4 regions of the Vibrio nomapromontoriensis genome follow, and region 4 is predicted to be linked to each of the others. Evidence: predicted binding sites of a transcription regulator. Region 4 holds the regulator's gene; each other region holds the start of a gene.

Region 1 (3,932 bases), on a different contig from region 4:
CCTTTGCTATCTGAATTTTCAGATCTTTTCGCAACATGGGATCATTCAGCAAATGGGTAAAGAGATCAAATATTGCTAACGCATCTTTGTTGAGTTCAAGATCCAGCTTCTTACGCATTCGCTTGAAATCTGCTAAGGCATTATCAATAGCAAGCGATAGCAGCTCTTGTTCACGATTTATATCTAACGCAGAGGCTGGAAATACGTTACTTAGCTCAGGCTGCGTGTTGTCCCACCACATAGGACCGATTGCAACCCCTGAAGAAGCCGCAATTCCTTTAACCACCGTTAGCTGATTATCGTCAAAAAAACCAAGCCCTTGTGATTTGGCATGGGCAATAAGTACCGCAACTTGCGCCGCAAGTGTTACTAAAAACGATTCTTCTGTTTCACTAAATTGACGGGATTGTTTTTGTTGAATAACAAGCACCCCTAGCACCTGCTTGCGGTGAATGATAGGGGTTCCTAGAAATGCATTGTAGGTATCTTCCCCTAGCTGAGGGAAAAATTTAAATGCGGAATGCTTGGCCGCTTGCGCGATATTGATCGGCTCAGCCGTGCGCTTTACTAGCCCTACCAGACCTTCGTCAAAGTTGATATGGATAGTATCACCTTGAAACGTTAGGCCTTGGGTCGCCATAAGCTCTAAGCGCTGTTGCTGCTCGTTAGCCAGATAAATTGTGCAGCATTCCGTATGCATAGCTGCACAAGTCTGTTTAACTAAGATTTCGAGGGCCACATGCACATTATCTTCTTTAGATACGTGCTCAACTATTTCCCTTAGTTGCGAAAGCATACTTACCCTCTTCGGTGTTTTCTTTTGCCTTTAAACTTACGTTCCTTAAAAGGCATTGCGAGAGAAGCAAATTCTTTCATCGCACGACGATACACATCACGCTTAAAAGAGACAACTTGCCTAACAGGATACCAATAACTTACCCAACGCCAACCATCAAACTCAGGGGTGCTACCGCGCTGCATATTAATCTTAGATTCATCACAATCTAAACGCAGTAAGAACCATTTCTGTTTTTGTCCAATACAGACAGGCTTCGAGTCCCAACGAACCAATCGTTTAGGTAGCTTATACCTTAGCCAATGGCGGCTAACACCGACAATTTTTACATCATCTTTTGTTAACCCGACTTCTTCGTATAATTCTCGGAACATGGCCTGCTCAGGGGATTCACCTTCGTCAATACCGCCCTGAGGAAACTGCCATGAGTGTTGCCCGTATCGTTTAGCCCAGAAGACCTGACCATGGTTGTTACAGATTACAATACCCACATTTAGTCGGTAACCATCGCCATCTATCACTGGCCAACCTCAATTAAATTTTCATTACCTTGATTTTTCCACATATCCCCAAGTTGAGCAAACGTAGACATCCGTAAATTTGAACATTTACCAGTTAATCGAACTTCTATGGATAAGTTTTGCTCACTGCATTACTTATCAACATCACAATGAGACCTAGACCACATTTATTCACCTTTTCTGTGAATAACCATGTGAAGAATCTTTGATCTTCTACTCTAACTCATCAGTGTTTTCTTACTCATCATCATGATAAAAATCACCACCAAAAAATAAACCCAGTAATAACAACGCATTAAACAGGCACGGAGAAATATAGAGCGTAAATAGATCTGCACTTCAAAGCAGGATCTTAGATCGGTCAAAGATCGACCAAAGGCAAGCTTATCCACACTCAGTAAGCTAACAATTTTATCAATCACGAATAATCAAGCATTAGTTTCACCAGTATACCTGTTTATTCATACAGACAATCAAAGATAAAAGAAATAAAAAATCAAGCTGTGGATAACTCATACATAGATCCAAACCGCCTCTCTTGTGATCTTTTTTTGTACAGGCAGCCACCATACTCCATGGTAAACTAAACGGGTCATTCATCTTTATTACATTCATTATTATGAAAGCAACCCCAACATCTGAAGCCGAATTACTTGCCCGAGCCCGAGCCATTGCTGGCCTGACATTTGGTGAACTCGCACAAGAAGCGAAAATGCACGTCCCAGAAACACTAAAACGAGATAAAGGTTGGGTTGGACAATTGTTGGAATGGCACCTTGGCGCAAAAGCGGGGAGTAAGCCAACCCAAGATTTTCCCGACATCGGTATAGAGCTTAAAAGCATTCCGATTAGTTATTCAGGAACACCATTAGAATCGACATTTGTCTGCGTCGCCCCACTTGTTGGTGTGCACGGACTGACATGGGAGCGCAGCCACATTCGTAATAAATTATCGCGCGTGCTTTGGTTGCCGGTAGAGGGTGAAAGAGAAATTCCGGTCGCAGAGCGACGAGTAGGGTCACCTTTAATTTGGAGCCCGTCAGCAGCAGAAGAACTAATGCTAAAAAATGATTGGGAAGAGTTGATGGAACACATCACGCTAGGTCAAATCAATCAACTTACTGCGCACAATGGTGAAATCTTGCAGATACGACCAAAAGCCGCTAACAGTCGCGTAACGACTGGCGCTTATGGAGTAAACGGTCAACCTATCAAAACCTTACCACGTGGTTTCTATCTAAGAGCCAAGTTCACGGCTTACATTCTTGAGACCTACTTTAGTCGTTCAATGTAGTTTCAGTTCGATATCGCAGTAACGATTCATTTCCCCTGCACTACCACATTCATCATAGGCGTTGTGTAAACGAAGATAGGCCTTTTCAACACCCAGTTTTTGTAACACTTCTTTTACTGAATCAAGGGACTCAAAATGAATAGGTTCATCATCTTCCTTAATCGGTTCTAGTTTATGTTTATATTCCACTGCTAATAAATAATGTGAAATATCAGCACAACCAATTACAAAGAGTTTAGGTGGGGTATAGCTGTCTTTATGATACCCATGTAACCACCGATCGAGCTGATGTTTTTGCATATTCCACCTCCTTTAGTCATCCATGTGGACAATGCTTTATTGCTTTAATTCTTTATTAATAAACTACAGTTTAGTAAAAGAAATTCAGAAGTGTCGGAATTAAACAGAAGTTTTAGATAAAAGCGGTATAGTGAAAGAAAACCATCGCAACAAGGAAGGCTCAATGAAATATCATTCACTCCCTCATTCCTCTCTTGAAGTTAGTAAAATCGCCTTGGGCACAATGACGTTTGGTGAACAAAATACAAAAAAAGACGCATTCAACCAACTGGATTTTGCCCTAGAGCGCGGCGTCAACTTTATCGATACCGCCGAAATGTACCCGGTACCACCTAACTCAACAACACAGGGGCTAACTGAAAGCTACATCGGAGATTGGTTATCACAATCAGATAAAAGGCAAAAAGTCATACTTGCAACTAAAGTCGCAGGCCCAAGATCCCTTCCTTATATTAGAGATAATATGAGTTTAGATCGTCGTAACCTTCATCAAGCAATCGACGATAGTCTCACACGGCTCAAAACCGACTATATCGATCTCTATCAGCTTCACTGGCCTCAAAGGCAAACCAACTGCTTTGGTCAATTAAATTACCCCTACTCTGAAGGGAACGAAGGCGTCTCTTTGATTGAGACATTAGAAGCACTCAGTGAATTAATTAACGCTGGAAAAATCCGCTATATTGGCGTTTCAAATGAAACACCTTGGGGTGTAATGTCGCTATTAAAATTAGCTGAAAAACATAATTTACCGAGAATTGTTTCCATACAAAACCCTTATAATTTGCTCAATCGCAGCTTCGAAGTCGGCCTGTCTGAAATAAGCCATCATGAAGGTGTTGAGCTGCTCGCATATTCCCCTCTTGCTTTTGGATGCTTAAGCGGAAAATACCTTAATGGTCAAAGACCGAAAGGGGCTCGTTGCACCGAGTTTGAACGCTTTGTTCGTTATTTCACACCGCAGGGTATTGCTGCAACACAAGCGTATATTGACATCGCAAACAAACATAATATTGATCCT
Region 2 (3,932 bases), on a different contig from region 4:
ATCTCATTTAGTGATTCAAGAATTGAGCCGTTACTTTTCAGATATCGTGCTCGCCACTATCCTTGGACACTCGACGAACATGAACAATTGAAGTGGGCAAACCATTGTAGAGAACAATTTGAAAACCGAATTGAAGACTACATGCTTGGTCTTGAAAATCTGGTACTAGACAACGAATCTGACGAGCAAAAAATGACGGTATTGAAATCCGTCTACCGCTATGTTGAAAAGCTAGTCTCGTAGAACTTGCCCAACCGTCACATATGGAGGCTTTCATAGCGCATCCATACGTGAATTATCTATGACTGCACGTCATTCAATCACTAACTTTACTGATAACTAGTACTGACCTGTCACTAGTTCCAAACCGAAATGAGGGTGCCATGATCAAAACTGCGCTTCATTATATTTTGTCATTCACTGTGATTTTTGCTGCACTGTTCGCGGGAAACACCATTCAAACCCTGCTCAATGTGTCTATCCCAGGTAGCGTCTTTGGCATGTTATTACTATTTATACTGATGGCTGCCGGGGTTATTCCAGTCAAAGTCGTACAGCCTGGTGCCCATGCATTTATTCGCTATATGATTTTGCTTTTTGTGCCCGTCAGTGTCGGATTGATGAACCACTTCGACACCTTAATTAACAACGCATTGCCTATATTAGCCAGCGCAATTGGTGGCACGATGATCGTCCTCATTGGGCTCTCTGTCTTCCTTGACCGTTTTCTAAAGAAGGGGAATAAATAATGTGGATTTTTGCGACCATTATTGTGTTCTTTTTCGCTCGCTTTATCGCTCAGAAAGTAAAGAACCCATTGTTCAACCCGCTACTTATTAGCATCGTCATATTGATTCCGGTACTGCTTGCTTTCAACGTACCATTTGACACTTATTATCAAGACAACGAATGGATAAGCTTTCTTCTGCAACCCGCGGTTGTCGCCCTTGCCTATCCACTGTATGAACAAATACCTCAGATTCGAGCCAATTGGCGCATTATTCTTCTAGCCTGCAGCGTTGGTAGTATTGGGTCAATGTTCACCGCCTCGCTAATCGCAGTGTGGCTAGGTGCTGACATGACATTAGTCGCAAGCTTGTTGGGTAAATCTGTCACCACCCCAATCGCGATGGAAGTGTCCAGCCATTTAGGTGGAGAACCGGCTATTGCTGCTATCCTCGTCTTACTCGTTGGACTATTTGGTGCCATCTTAGCTTACCCACTCTATCAATTACTCGGTGTGACTCACCCTATTGCCAAAGGGTTAACAATGGGAACCGTCTCTCACGCATTAGGAACCGCAACTTGCGCAGAGAAAGATTCAAAAGATGCTGCATTCAGCTCTCTCGCTTTGGTTATTTGCGGTGTCATAACCTCAGTGCTCGCACCTTCATTTTTTGCATTTTCGCTTTGGCTAGGGCAATTAATGTGAAGCCAGCTCATCGACGAGATGTCCGTTGCTCAAATCGTAAACCTCAGTGCAACAATGGTGTGACATCACTCTAATTGTGAAATGTTAACCATCGTTACATCAAATAGAGTGATCTTCATCACTCTATTTTTTCACTAAGTTACATAGAATGAATAAAAACACATTAGCCAAATTAGAGGAACAAGCATGACGGATCGTTTCGATTCAGTGTTAGCCGAAGCACCAGAAGCTATTAGTCGATACCTAAAGCCTATCGTCACTCACGAAAATTTCGACGCTACATTAACTCCAGCACAGTTCGAGGCGTTATTATCTGTGTCTGGGCTCGCCGATAACGAATTACGCGTTGCATTGCTGCCTTTCGCAGCTGCGTACTCATACGCACCTATTTCCGACTTTTATGTTGGAGCTATCGTGAGAGGGTTATCAGGCAAACTCTATTTTGGTGCAAATATGGAGTTTCTTGGCGCGCAACTTGGCCAGACTGTTCATGCCGAACAGTCCGCAATCAGCCACGCATGGATGAAAGGCGAGACCGGCGTAAAAGACATTACCATTAACTTCAGTCCTTGCGGTCACTGTCGTCAGTTTATGAACGAGCTTACCACCGCTCAAGATCTTGTTATCCAATTGCCTGAACGTGACGCAAAGACATTACAAGAATACCTACCTGAATCGTTTGGCCCTAAAGATCTCGGGATCACTGAAGGATTGATGACACCAGTTAAACACAATAATTCTATTGATAACGTCAGCACCCTAATGGAAAAAGCGCTGGTTGCACTGAATCGTAGCCACGCCCCTTATACGAGTAACCTTAGCGGTGTCTCAGTTGAGCTGAACGGTGGCAGCACTTTTCAAGGTGCCTATGCTGAAAATGCAGCTTTCAACCCTAGTCTACCACCGCTACAAGTTGCACTTGGACAACTGTTGTTGGCAGGTAAATCAATCAATGACATTAAAACCGCTGCGTTAGTAGAGCTCGCCAACGGTAAAATTAGCCACCTTGCTGATACTCAAGCCACATTAGAGGCTATTAACCCTGATATTCAAATTGAGTACGCGACGATTTAAGTTTGTGTTTATCAATAAATATTCAGTAACCTAGTATTTGCTCCTCTATTGGTGTCCATGGCTTCAGCCGCGGACACCCCTACATCTCTACGAATAAACCCTCCTTACTTCCACCAATAAAAACACCAGCGCAAACGTTTGCTTTCCTTGTAAAATCCAGTATGATTCACCCAAATTTTCCTGAAGAATGTGCAAGGATTTTATATGTTTGGTACCGCAACTCGTGAAAGTGCTACCCGTGTGTTATTGCTAGGCTCCGGTGAGCTTGGTAAAGAAGTCGCCATCGAATGCCAACGTTTAGGCTTAGAAGTCATCGCTTGCGATCGATACCCAGATGCGCCAGCCATGCAGGTTGCTCACCGTAGCTACGTACTAGACATGCTTGATGGTGATGCACTAGAGGCTCTGATTCAGAAAGAACAACCAGACTACGTCGTACCCGAGATTGAAGCGATTGCGACAGATAAGCTCGTTGAGTTAGAAAAACAAGGCCTAAACGTCGTTCCAACCGCTAACGCGACTAAGCTGACAATGAATCGTGAGGGGATCCGTCGCCTTGCCGCGGAAGAGCTAGGTTTAAACACTTCGCCTTATCGCTTTGCAGATAACTACGACGATTTCGTCAGTGCCGTTGAATTTGTTGGCATACCATGTGTCGTAAAACCTGTAATGAGCTCATCGGGTAAAGGACAAAGTGTTATCAAAACTAAAGAAGATATTGATAACGCGTGGAAATACGCTCAAGAAGGCGGTCGTACGGGGGCTGGACGTGTCATTGTTGAGGGCTTTATAGATTTTGATTACGAAATCACACTACTGACTGTTCGAGCTGTCGATGGCGTGTACTTCTGCGCACCAATCGGACACCGCCAAGAAGATGGCGACTACAGAGAATCTTGGCAGCCTCAAGTCATGTCAGAAAATGCGAAGAAAGCCGCTGAATACAGTGCTGAGCAAGTCGTCAATGCATTAGGTGGCTATGGTCTATTTGGTGTCGAATTGTTCGTTAAGGGCGATAAAGTCATCTTTAACGAAGTGTCCCCTCGCCCACATGATACGGGTCTTGTTACACTCATTTCCCAAGAAATGTCTGAGTTTGCTCTTCACGTCCGTGCATTTACCGGTATGCCAATTAATGCTATCCCACAGTACGGACCGTCTGCATCCGCAGTTATCTTGGGGCAAGGCACTTCAGAGAACCTTCGTTTCACAGGCGTGAGTGAAGCCGTATCTGCACCGCAAACCCAAGTTCGCTTGTTTGGTAAACCAGATATCGATGGCCGTCGCCGCTTAGGTGTGAGCCTTACGCGTCGCAAGTCTATCGAATCGGCCATTGACGATGCTATCGATAGCGCAAAGCAAGTAAAAGTCATTTACTAAGCATAAAGGCTGTCGAGTTTCTCGACAGCCTTTAATTATTAAGCAT
Region 3 (3,932 bases), on a different contig from region 4:
CTCCCTTTTAAGTTCAGATTCTCGGTCGTCATGGTGCTAATCGCTCCATGACATTACCGATCTATTTCAACTGGCGCTTCCGTACGTCTTTTTTTCCATTCCCTGAATATTAGTAAACTTAGAGTCATTACGACTTTTGAAGTTAGCCAAATCATTCTGATGGAACAACCTTTCGTCAGTAGAATTATAGTTCACCATATCTATCTCTACACAGAGATAGATACACGTCAATTATAGCACGCTAAACGCTCAGATTGTAATCACACAACTAAAGTATCAACTCTACCCTATAAGATTTGGCTCATTCTTTGCTGAACAACATCGACAAGTAAATCTGGCTGGAACTTAGAAATAAAGCGGTCACAACCCACTTTTTCAACCATGGCATCATTAAAGCTGCCACTTAACGAGGTATTCAATGTGATATAGAGTTGACTCATGCGAGGATCATTGCGAACTTCATGCGTCAATTTGTACCCATCCATCTCAGGCATCTCTGCATCAGTAATCATCATCAATAGCTCAGAACAAACATCAATTCCTTCATCACACCATTGCTTCAATAGCCTTAATGCCATAGCACCATCGAAGCATTCGATAATTTCTACACCCAATTGCTCCAAAGTACCCTTAACTTGATTTCTGGCGGTAGAAGAGTCATCTACTATTAAGATTTTTTTACCAGCTAAATGAGGAAGTAACGCAGTGTCTAGCGTTTCTTCTGAAATAGAAACGTCATAATCAATGATCTCGGCGAGTACTTTCTCAACATCAATAATTTCAACTAAATGGACATGTTCTCCTTCCTCTACCTTAGTGATCGCAGTGAGATAATTCGCCCGACCGACCGTTCTTGGAGGAGGCTGAATCTCTGTCCATGTGGTATTAACGATGTTCTTCACTTCGCCCACTAAAAAGCCCTGCACCGTACGATTGTATTCGGTGATAATTAGGTTGTGATCTCCGCCCTCTGCGGGTCTAGGAAACCCTACCGCTCGTCTTAAATCAATAACAGGAACAGAAACGCCTCTAAGTGACGCTATGCCACAAATACTAGGGTGCGAGCCGGGAAGTTGAGTAAGAGGGGGAAGCTTTAGCACTTCCTTAACTTTAAATACGTTAATAGCAAACGTCTGACGGCTATTTAAGTTAAACATCAGCAGCTCTAGGCGGTTTTCACCCACCAGCTGCGTTCTTTGATCAACTGAACTTAATACGCTCGACATGAGATTTCCTTGGAAAAACAGTTACTAGAGTCCTTATCTCATGTAATCAACATCTTGGACAAGAAGTTTTGCGACAAAACATCCAAAACTATGACTCTCAACAAACACCCTACGCACAGTGAAATTCGATACACACGGTAGAAATGTCGATGACTAGCCTTCGATGACTTTCATGAGTAATACACCATCATACAACGCTTGCTTCACCAATGCCGCACCGGGCATCGTTGCTTGCTTATAAAACCGAGACTCTACTAATTTAAGATCTTGAGTATAAACGGGTAGGCTTTGCTGCTCTATACAGCGTTGAATTGCTGGGTATAAAATATCTTTTGCCTGATTAATAACCCCGCCAATTAACACTTTTTCAGGGTTAAAGAGGTTAATGACTATCGCGATAGCAGAACCGAGGTTGTCCCCTAGTTTTTCGATAACATTCACAGCAAGTGGATCGCCATTGGCGGCGGCCTCACAAATAGCCTCAACACTAATTTCTTCTTGCTCAGCCAATACTGACGTCTCACCATTTGCTATGCGTTGGGATACTTCTCGTCGAATAGCCTGCGAACTCGCAACGGTTTCCAAACAGCCTTTGTTGCCACAGTGGCAATCCAATCCGTTACGATCGATCTGAATATGCCCGAGCTCACCAATGTTACCATGGCGGCCTTGTAGCACGCGTCCATCAAGAATAATGCCCGCCCCTAAGCCATGGTGAATGGAAATCAGAACCGAATTATCACAATCTTGAGAATGACCAAATAAATTCTCAGCCAGCGCCCATGCACGGGTGTCATTCGCGACAAATACCGGGAGGCCAGTTGCGTTAAATATTTCCGCACCAATCGGGAAGTTAGCCACGTTGTAATGCGGCATTTGCAGCACAATACCCTGATCGGTATTGACTAAACCAGGCAGTGTTAGCGCGATACTGGTGACACGGTCTAGCTCGTTGGTGTAGGTTTCAAAAAATTCTTCGATTTCATATAAGAGGCGAGCAATAACGTCATCTTGATCAACTTCATGAATCTCAATTTTAGTATCAATGAGGACATCCCCACCAAGCTCATGAAGCGCGATGGTTAAATATCCTCGCCCCAGACGCATCGATAAGAATTGCCATCCTTGATTATTCGTTTGTAAACCAACAGCAGGACGACCACGACTGATCGCTTCCTGAACCGCCGTTTCATGAATAAGGTGTGCAGCGATAAGTTCTCGCGTGATCTTCGTAATACTCGCTGGCGCTAAGCCACTTAATTTCGACAAATCGATGCGCGATATAGGCCCAAATTGGTCTATTAATTTATACACACGACCAGCATTGACCTGCTTGATATGGTCGATATGCCCAGGTTGAGCCATGTACATCTTGCACTCCAAAAAACAACAACCTAGCAATTTTTTTACTTTGCGAAGTAATTGTGAAGCAGTTTGGTGAATCGCCGTGACAAACATCACGCATATAGGGCAAAGTTTGGGGTGCAGGTCATGTTACTCATCAAAACTGCGCCTAAAACAATGAAAGAATATTACACCAGCACAAGAAAAACACACCAAAAGCATTACTAAAAATGCACTTATTAATCCACGAGAAATAAGTGATTTTCAGCGCTCTTCGATACAGTGTTTTTTGACTTTTTAGATAAAGAATCGGTTTGAGTTTTGCGGCTTTGTCACTAGGCTTTGATAGTGTTCTATAAACTGAAATCCAGCTTCTAGACCTAATTGGTAATCATGCAAAATGTCATCTTTTTTACTCATCAACGATGATGTTTTCAACGCTCTGCTTGGCGCTATTTGCATAATGAAACAGTCATCCGGAGGCAAGGATAAAAAGGTGCTCGTCAACGAATAAGTCTGATAATGCACCATTAGCATATCCGCAAGACCAGCATCGAATTTCTCACCAAACACATGACTAAGGCGATAGATATCAGCGCCACCAAATAGCCAGCGACCACCATTAATCATATTAAGGTGCTGAGAATGTTTCTGGGCTTCGGCTTTACTTAGCTGGAGGTCAAAGAATCCGTTCCAGTCCTTAGACCATTGTTCTAACTTGTCTTGCCATTGTAGTTGAACACTATTTAGTGACTCACGAAACCACGTTGGCGGCTCAGTCACCTGCGGCTGATCTGATACGATGGGCTCTTCCTGTGTGAGTTGTTCCTCGGTACGAATCACCACCATCATACGATTTTCTTGTCGCCATGCCTCCTGAACCGGAATCGATGCAGAGACCCCTCCATCAATGTACTCACGTCCATGCACCGACACCGAACCATCAAACAAATTTGGTATGGCACTTGTCGCCATCATTACCCAATACCAATCATCTTGTAGCATGGGTAAATAGTGATCTTTCAGAGTTAAAGTGTCCGTCACAGCCGCAAAAGCTCGCCGATGCCCCATGGAACGCCGCCCCATATCAATATCAAGCTTATAAGGATAATCATATAATTTATCCAACGCCCACTTGAGATTCAGTGACTGCTTCTTACGGATAAAACTGAAGACATTAAAAAATTGTGGATCCGTAGTTAAATCCAGCAGAAATGCTCGCCCCAAACCAGGTTGACGCGCCAAATACGCACACAGGTTAAGCGCCCCTGCCGAGGTACCATAAAACTCATCAAAAGGGTCAAAGTTAGAAAGTAGAAAAGAATCAAGAACACCAGAGGTAAAAATACTACGCTGTCCTCC
Region 4 (3,932 bases):
ACGTATCGAGCAAGGATTTTCAAAGGTTTACCGTAAGTATCTCGTGTCCTCATTAAAAAGGAACGCATTAAAGAAAATACACCTTTTGAGCGAGGCTCTTGATCTCACCGCTGAGCATGTCCAAGGGATGACGAAGCTTTATGAGTTCGATAATTTAATCACCGCCCCATTGCATGGATTTAAAAACGCCGACGATTACTACCAGCAATGCTCAGCATTACCACGGCTAAATGATATCGTGATTCCGACTCAATTCATCCACGCGAAAGACGACCCTTTCATGAACGATGACGTCATTCCTAGCTATGAACTACCAACACACCTCAGCTACCACTTACTCGAACGAGGCGGTCATGTTGGTTTCTTGTCTGGCAGTTGGTCAAAGCCTACTTTTTGGCTTGAAGACGTGCTGCCTAAGTACTATCAACACCTGCGAGTCGCGCCGACATCTTGATTTAACTTAAGAACTCACGAACTCTGATATACTCTCGCCATCATGAAAGAGAGAGGTATTTATGATCATTCCATGGCAACAAATCGCGCCTGAAACATTGGATAATCTGATCCAAGAATTTGTGTTGCGAGAGGGAACAGATTACGGTGAAAGCGAATTCAGTCTAGCCGACAAACTTGCACACGTCAGAGGCCAACTCGAGTCAGGCGAAGCCGTCATTGTTTTCTCTGAACTGCATGAAACGGTCGACATCAAATTGCGTCACTCGCTGTAAATGTCCCGCCTTTGGACACGCGTCGCGTAATGAAGTGCTATAGTAAGCCTCTCATTATTTGAAAATGCCACGTCGACGATAGCGATGTCCATTGGCGCTAACATCGCGGCACCATGGTTTAAGCTCGAAAGTTTAAGATCTAAGATTTAAGCTTTAAGACTCGGCATCAGTTTCACGATAACTCTCTCCCACACACAGGAAGAGACAATAACTAGAAAATTACACAGGAAGTGTTATGTCAGCCAAACACCCGATTATCGCGGTGACAGGCTCCTCAGGAGCCGGTACCACAACAACGTCAGAAGCGTTCCGCAAGATGTTCAATATGATGAGCATCAAACCTGCTTTCATTGAAGGTGATAGCTTTCACCGCTTTACGCGTCCAGAAATGGACGTAGAGATCCGTAAAGCGAAAGAACAAGGAAAGCACATCAGTTATTTTGGCCCCCAAGCGAATGACTTTCCTGCACTCGAAACCTTCTTTAAAAACTACGGGCAAAACGGAGTGGGTCAATTTAGACGTTACCTGCATACGTTTGATGAAGCGGTCCCTTACAATCAAATGCCCGGGACTTTTACGCCTTGGCAGGATTTACCAGAAAACTCCGATGTTTTATTTTATGAAGGTTTGCATGGCGGCGTCGTTGATGGTGCAATCAATGCCGCTCAGCATGTTGATCTACTGATTGGCATGGTACCTATCGTCAACCTTGAGTGGATTCAAAAGTTCGTACGCGATACGCGTGACAGAGGTCACTCTCGCGAAGCGGTGACCGACTCAATCGTACGTTCAATGGATGACTACCTAAGCTACATTACCCCGCAGTTTTCGCGCACTCATATCAACTTTCAGCGCGTACCGACTGTCGACACCTCAAACCCACTCAATGCCAAAGGAATCCCAAGCCTTGATGAAAGTTTTGTGGTCATTCGCTTACGAGGGATAAAAAATGTCGACTATCCTTACCTGCTTGCCATGATAGATGGATCGTTTATGTCACGTCACAACACCATTGTCGTGCCTGGTGGAAAAATGAGCTTTGCGATGGAATTAATCGTCCGACCTATACTACAGCAGTTAATAGAAACAGGGAAAATAGGTTAGTTTTTTGCGCCTAAACTTAGATGATTTTTTATACCGTGATCATGTGCACAGTTTTGTATAGAAAAATGGTCTGATGACACGATTAAAATCAAGAAAGTCCGCGCAAAAAAGGATACTATTTCTTTGAAACAGAAGATCGCTTGCGCCATCTTCAAAGTGCTTTTATGCTAGTAAGTCCTAACACAATGGACTTGCTATTATATATGGAAAGCAGCAAGCATACCCTGCAGAGGAAGTAAGAAATATGGTTCTAGGTAAACCTCAAACCGACCCAACGCTAGAGTGGTTCCTTTCACATTGTCATATTCACAAGTACCCTTCAAAAAGCACGTTGATTCATGCGGGCGAGAAGGCAGAAACACTTTACTACATCGTAAAAGGTTCTGTTGCTGTACTTATTAAAGATGAAGAAGGCAAAGAGATGATCTTGTCTTACCTTAACCAAGGTGACTTCATCGGTGAACTAGGCCTATTTGAAGAAGACCAAGAACGTACAGCGTGGGTGCGAGCTAAATCACCTTGTGAAGTGGCTGAGATTTCATTTAAGAAATTCCGTCAACTTATCCAAGTTAACCCTGATATTCTCATGCGCTTATCTTCTCAGATGGCAAGTCGCCTACAAGTGACAAGCCAGAAAGTGGGTGACCTTGCGTTCCTTGACGTAACGGGTCGTATTGCTCAGACGCTACTTAACCTAGCGAAACAACCTGATGCAATGACTCACCCTGACGGCATGCAAATCAAGATTACTCGTCAAGAAATCGGCCAAATCGTTGGTTGTTCTCGTGAGACAGTAGGACGTATTCTTAAGATGCTGGAAGAGCAGAACCTTATTTCTGCTCACGGTAAGACTATTGTGGTCTACGGCACTCGTTAATCGACGCCTTTAGATACTCAAAAAGCCACCGCAAGGTGGCTTTTTTATTAGACGTTAACTCTGATAACCTATTGATGCGTGCTCTCAAAAATCTTATCGGCTGACGCTGCGACAAAGCCTTGATAATACTTGTTGTCGTTCATTTTGTAGCGCTTAGCAAATTCATAAAAACCACCAGGTATCTGCTGTTCCCCATCTGAAAATGATACGCCCACTTTGTCTGCCATCGTCGAAGATTGCTCAAGAAGGACCTCTGGCGATCCTTTCACTTCACCACCAGACTCATTGATATCAAAACCTGCTTGGCGCAAATAGTTATTGACCTCACTCACTTCTCCAAAACGATTAAGCTGATTCACACTAACAGTAAAGTGGTTGGCACCAAAACCATGTGCAGCAAGCCAAGAAGCATACTCACTCTCTTTGGCTAACGTTTGATAATCGTCATAACTGAGCGCCCACATACGTCCACCAAACAGAAAGTCTTCAGCGGCCAACTGCAAGTTATCTACTTGGCTAACGAGTTTTGCCACAATGGCTTGCAGCTCTGCTGAGCACTGTTCAACGCGAAGCTCACTAATAAACACTTTCGGCAATGACTCATCACTATGTTGTAGGTGAATCGCAGACAGTTTTTTCGCTGCAAAGTCATACTCACCCGCTTGTTGATAACCAAGCTTAAGAAACGGTTTTGCCAATATTTCAATGCCCACGGGCGAGAGATTAAAGGTACGCAACGCGATATGATCATTGATCAGTGCCTCCCCCTCTTTCAACAACGCCTGTACTTTTGCTGCTGAAGGACATAATCGCTGAGTGTAGTCTTGCCACAACTGCTCAAATAATTGTTCTGCCGTCATCTTTTGCTCCTTAAAGATCGAGACCTGGGCTTAATGTCGCAGGCAGCACTGTTTGCTCCCCTTCCATCGACGCCATCGGGTAAGCGCAGTAATCTGCCGCATAATAAGCGCTTGGTCGCAAGTTACCTGACGCACCCGGACCACCAAATGGTGCATCACCACTTGCTCCGGTTAGCTGACGGTTGCGATTCACAATACCTGCGCGAATATGGTCAACAAAATACAGCCACTCATCATCATTGGTTGAAATCAGGCCCGCCGATAAACCAAATCGAGTGTCATTAGCAAGCTCAACAGCTTGTGGTAGCGTTTCGTAACGCACAAGCTGCAATAATGGGCCGAAGTATTCTTCATCCGGTAAC

What was found. The regulator CRP, encoded in region 4, controls carbon source genes, mostly activating them, when cyclic AMP is high. The targets are predictions, from matches to a motif close to TGTGANNNNNNTCACA.
Region 1: the regulator CRP is predicted to act here: its motif matches at 1,468-1,483, upstream of rppH (RNA pyrophosphohydrolase).
Region 2: the regulator CRP is predicted to act here: its motif matches at 1,491-1,506, upstream of cdd (cytidine deaminase).
Region 3: the regulator CRP is predicted to act here: its motif matches at 2,673-2,688, upstream of mlc (sugar metabolism global transcriptional regulator Mlc).

What each region holds. Positions count from the first base shown of each region.
Region 1 covers NZ_JAKJSS010000015.1:118,349-122,280, reverse strand. The annotation lists gene ptsP (phosphoenolpyruvate--protein phosphotransferase) at 1-796, opposite strand, end outside; gene rppH (RNA pyrophosphohydrolase) at 799-1,317, opposite strand; gene mutH (DNA mismatch repair endonuclease MutH) at 1,937-2,611, shown strand; gene L4D05_RS19040 (DUF6482 family protein) at 2,603-2,911, opposite strand; gene L4D05_RS19035 (NADP(H)-dependent aldo-keto reductase) at 3,075-3,932, shown strand, end outside.
Region 2 covers NZ_JAKJSS010000007.1:76,670-80,601, forward strand. The annotation lists gene sbcB (exodeoxyribonuclease I) at 1-243, shown strand, start outside; gene L4D05_RS04425 (CidA/LrgA family protein) at 384-749, shown strand; gene L4D05_RS04430 (CidB/LrgB family autolysis modulator) at 749-1,432, shown strand; gene cdd (cytidine deaminase) at 1,619-2,506, shown strand; gene purT (formate-dependent phosphoribosylglycinamide formyltransferase) at 2,711-3,886, shown strand.
Region 3 covers NZ_JAKJSS010000007.1:639,790-643,721, forward strand. The annotation lists gene L4D05_RS06995 (chemotaxis protein CheV) at 288-1,226, opposite strand; gene mlc (sugar metabolism global transcriptional regulator Mlc) at 1,380-2,597, opposite strand; gene L4D05_RS07005 (patatin-like phospholipase family protein) at 2,868-3,932, opposite strand, start outside.
Region 4 covers NZ_JAKJSS010000017.1:105,557-109,488, reverse strand. The annotation lists gene L4D05_RS20400 (hydrolase) at 1-454, shown strand, start outside; gene L4D05_RS20395 (YheU family protein) at 516-728, shown strand; gene L4D05_RS20390 (phosphoribulokinase) at 964-1,833, shown strand; gene crp (cAMP-activated global transcriptional regulator CRP) at 2,078-2,710, shown strand; gene L4D05_RS20380 (DUF1338 domain-containing protein) at 2,779-3,570, opposite strand; gene astD (succinylglutamate-semialdehyde dehydrogenase) at 3,581-3,932, opposite strand, start outside.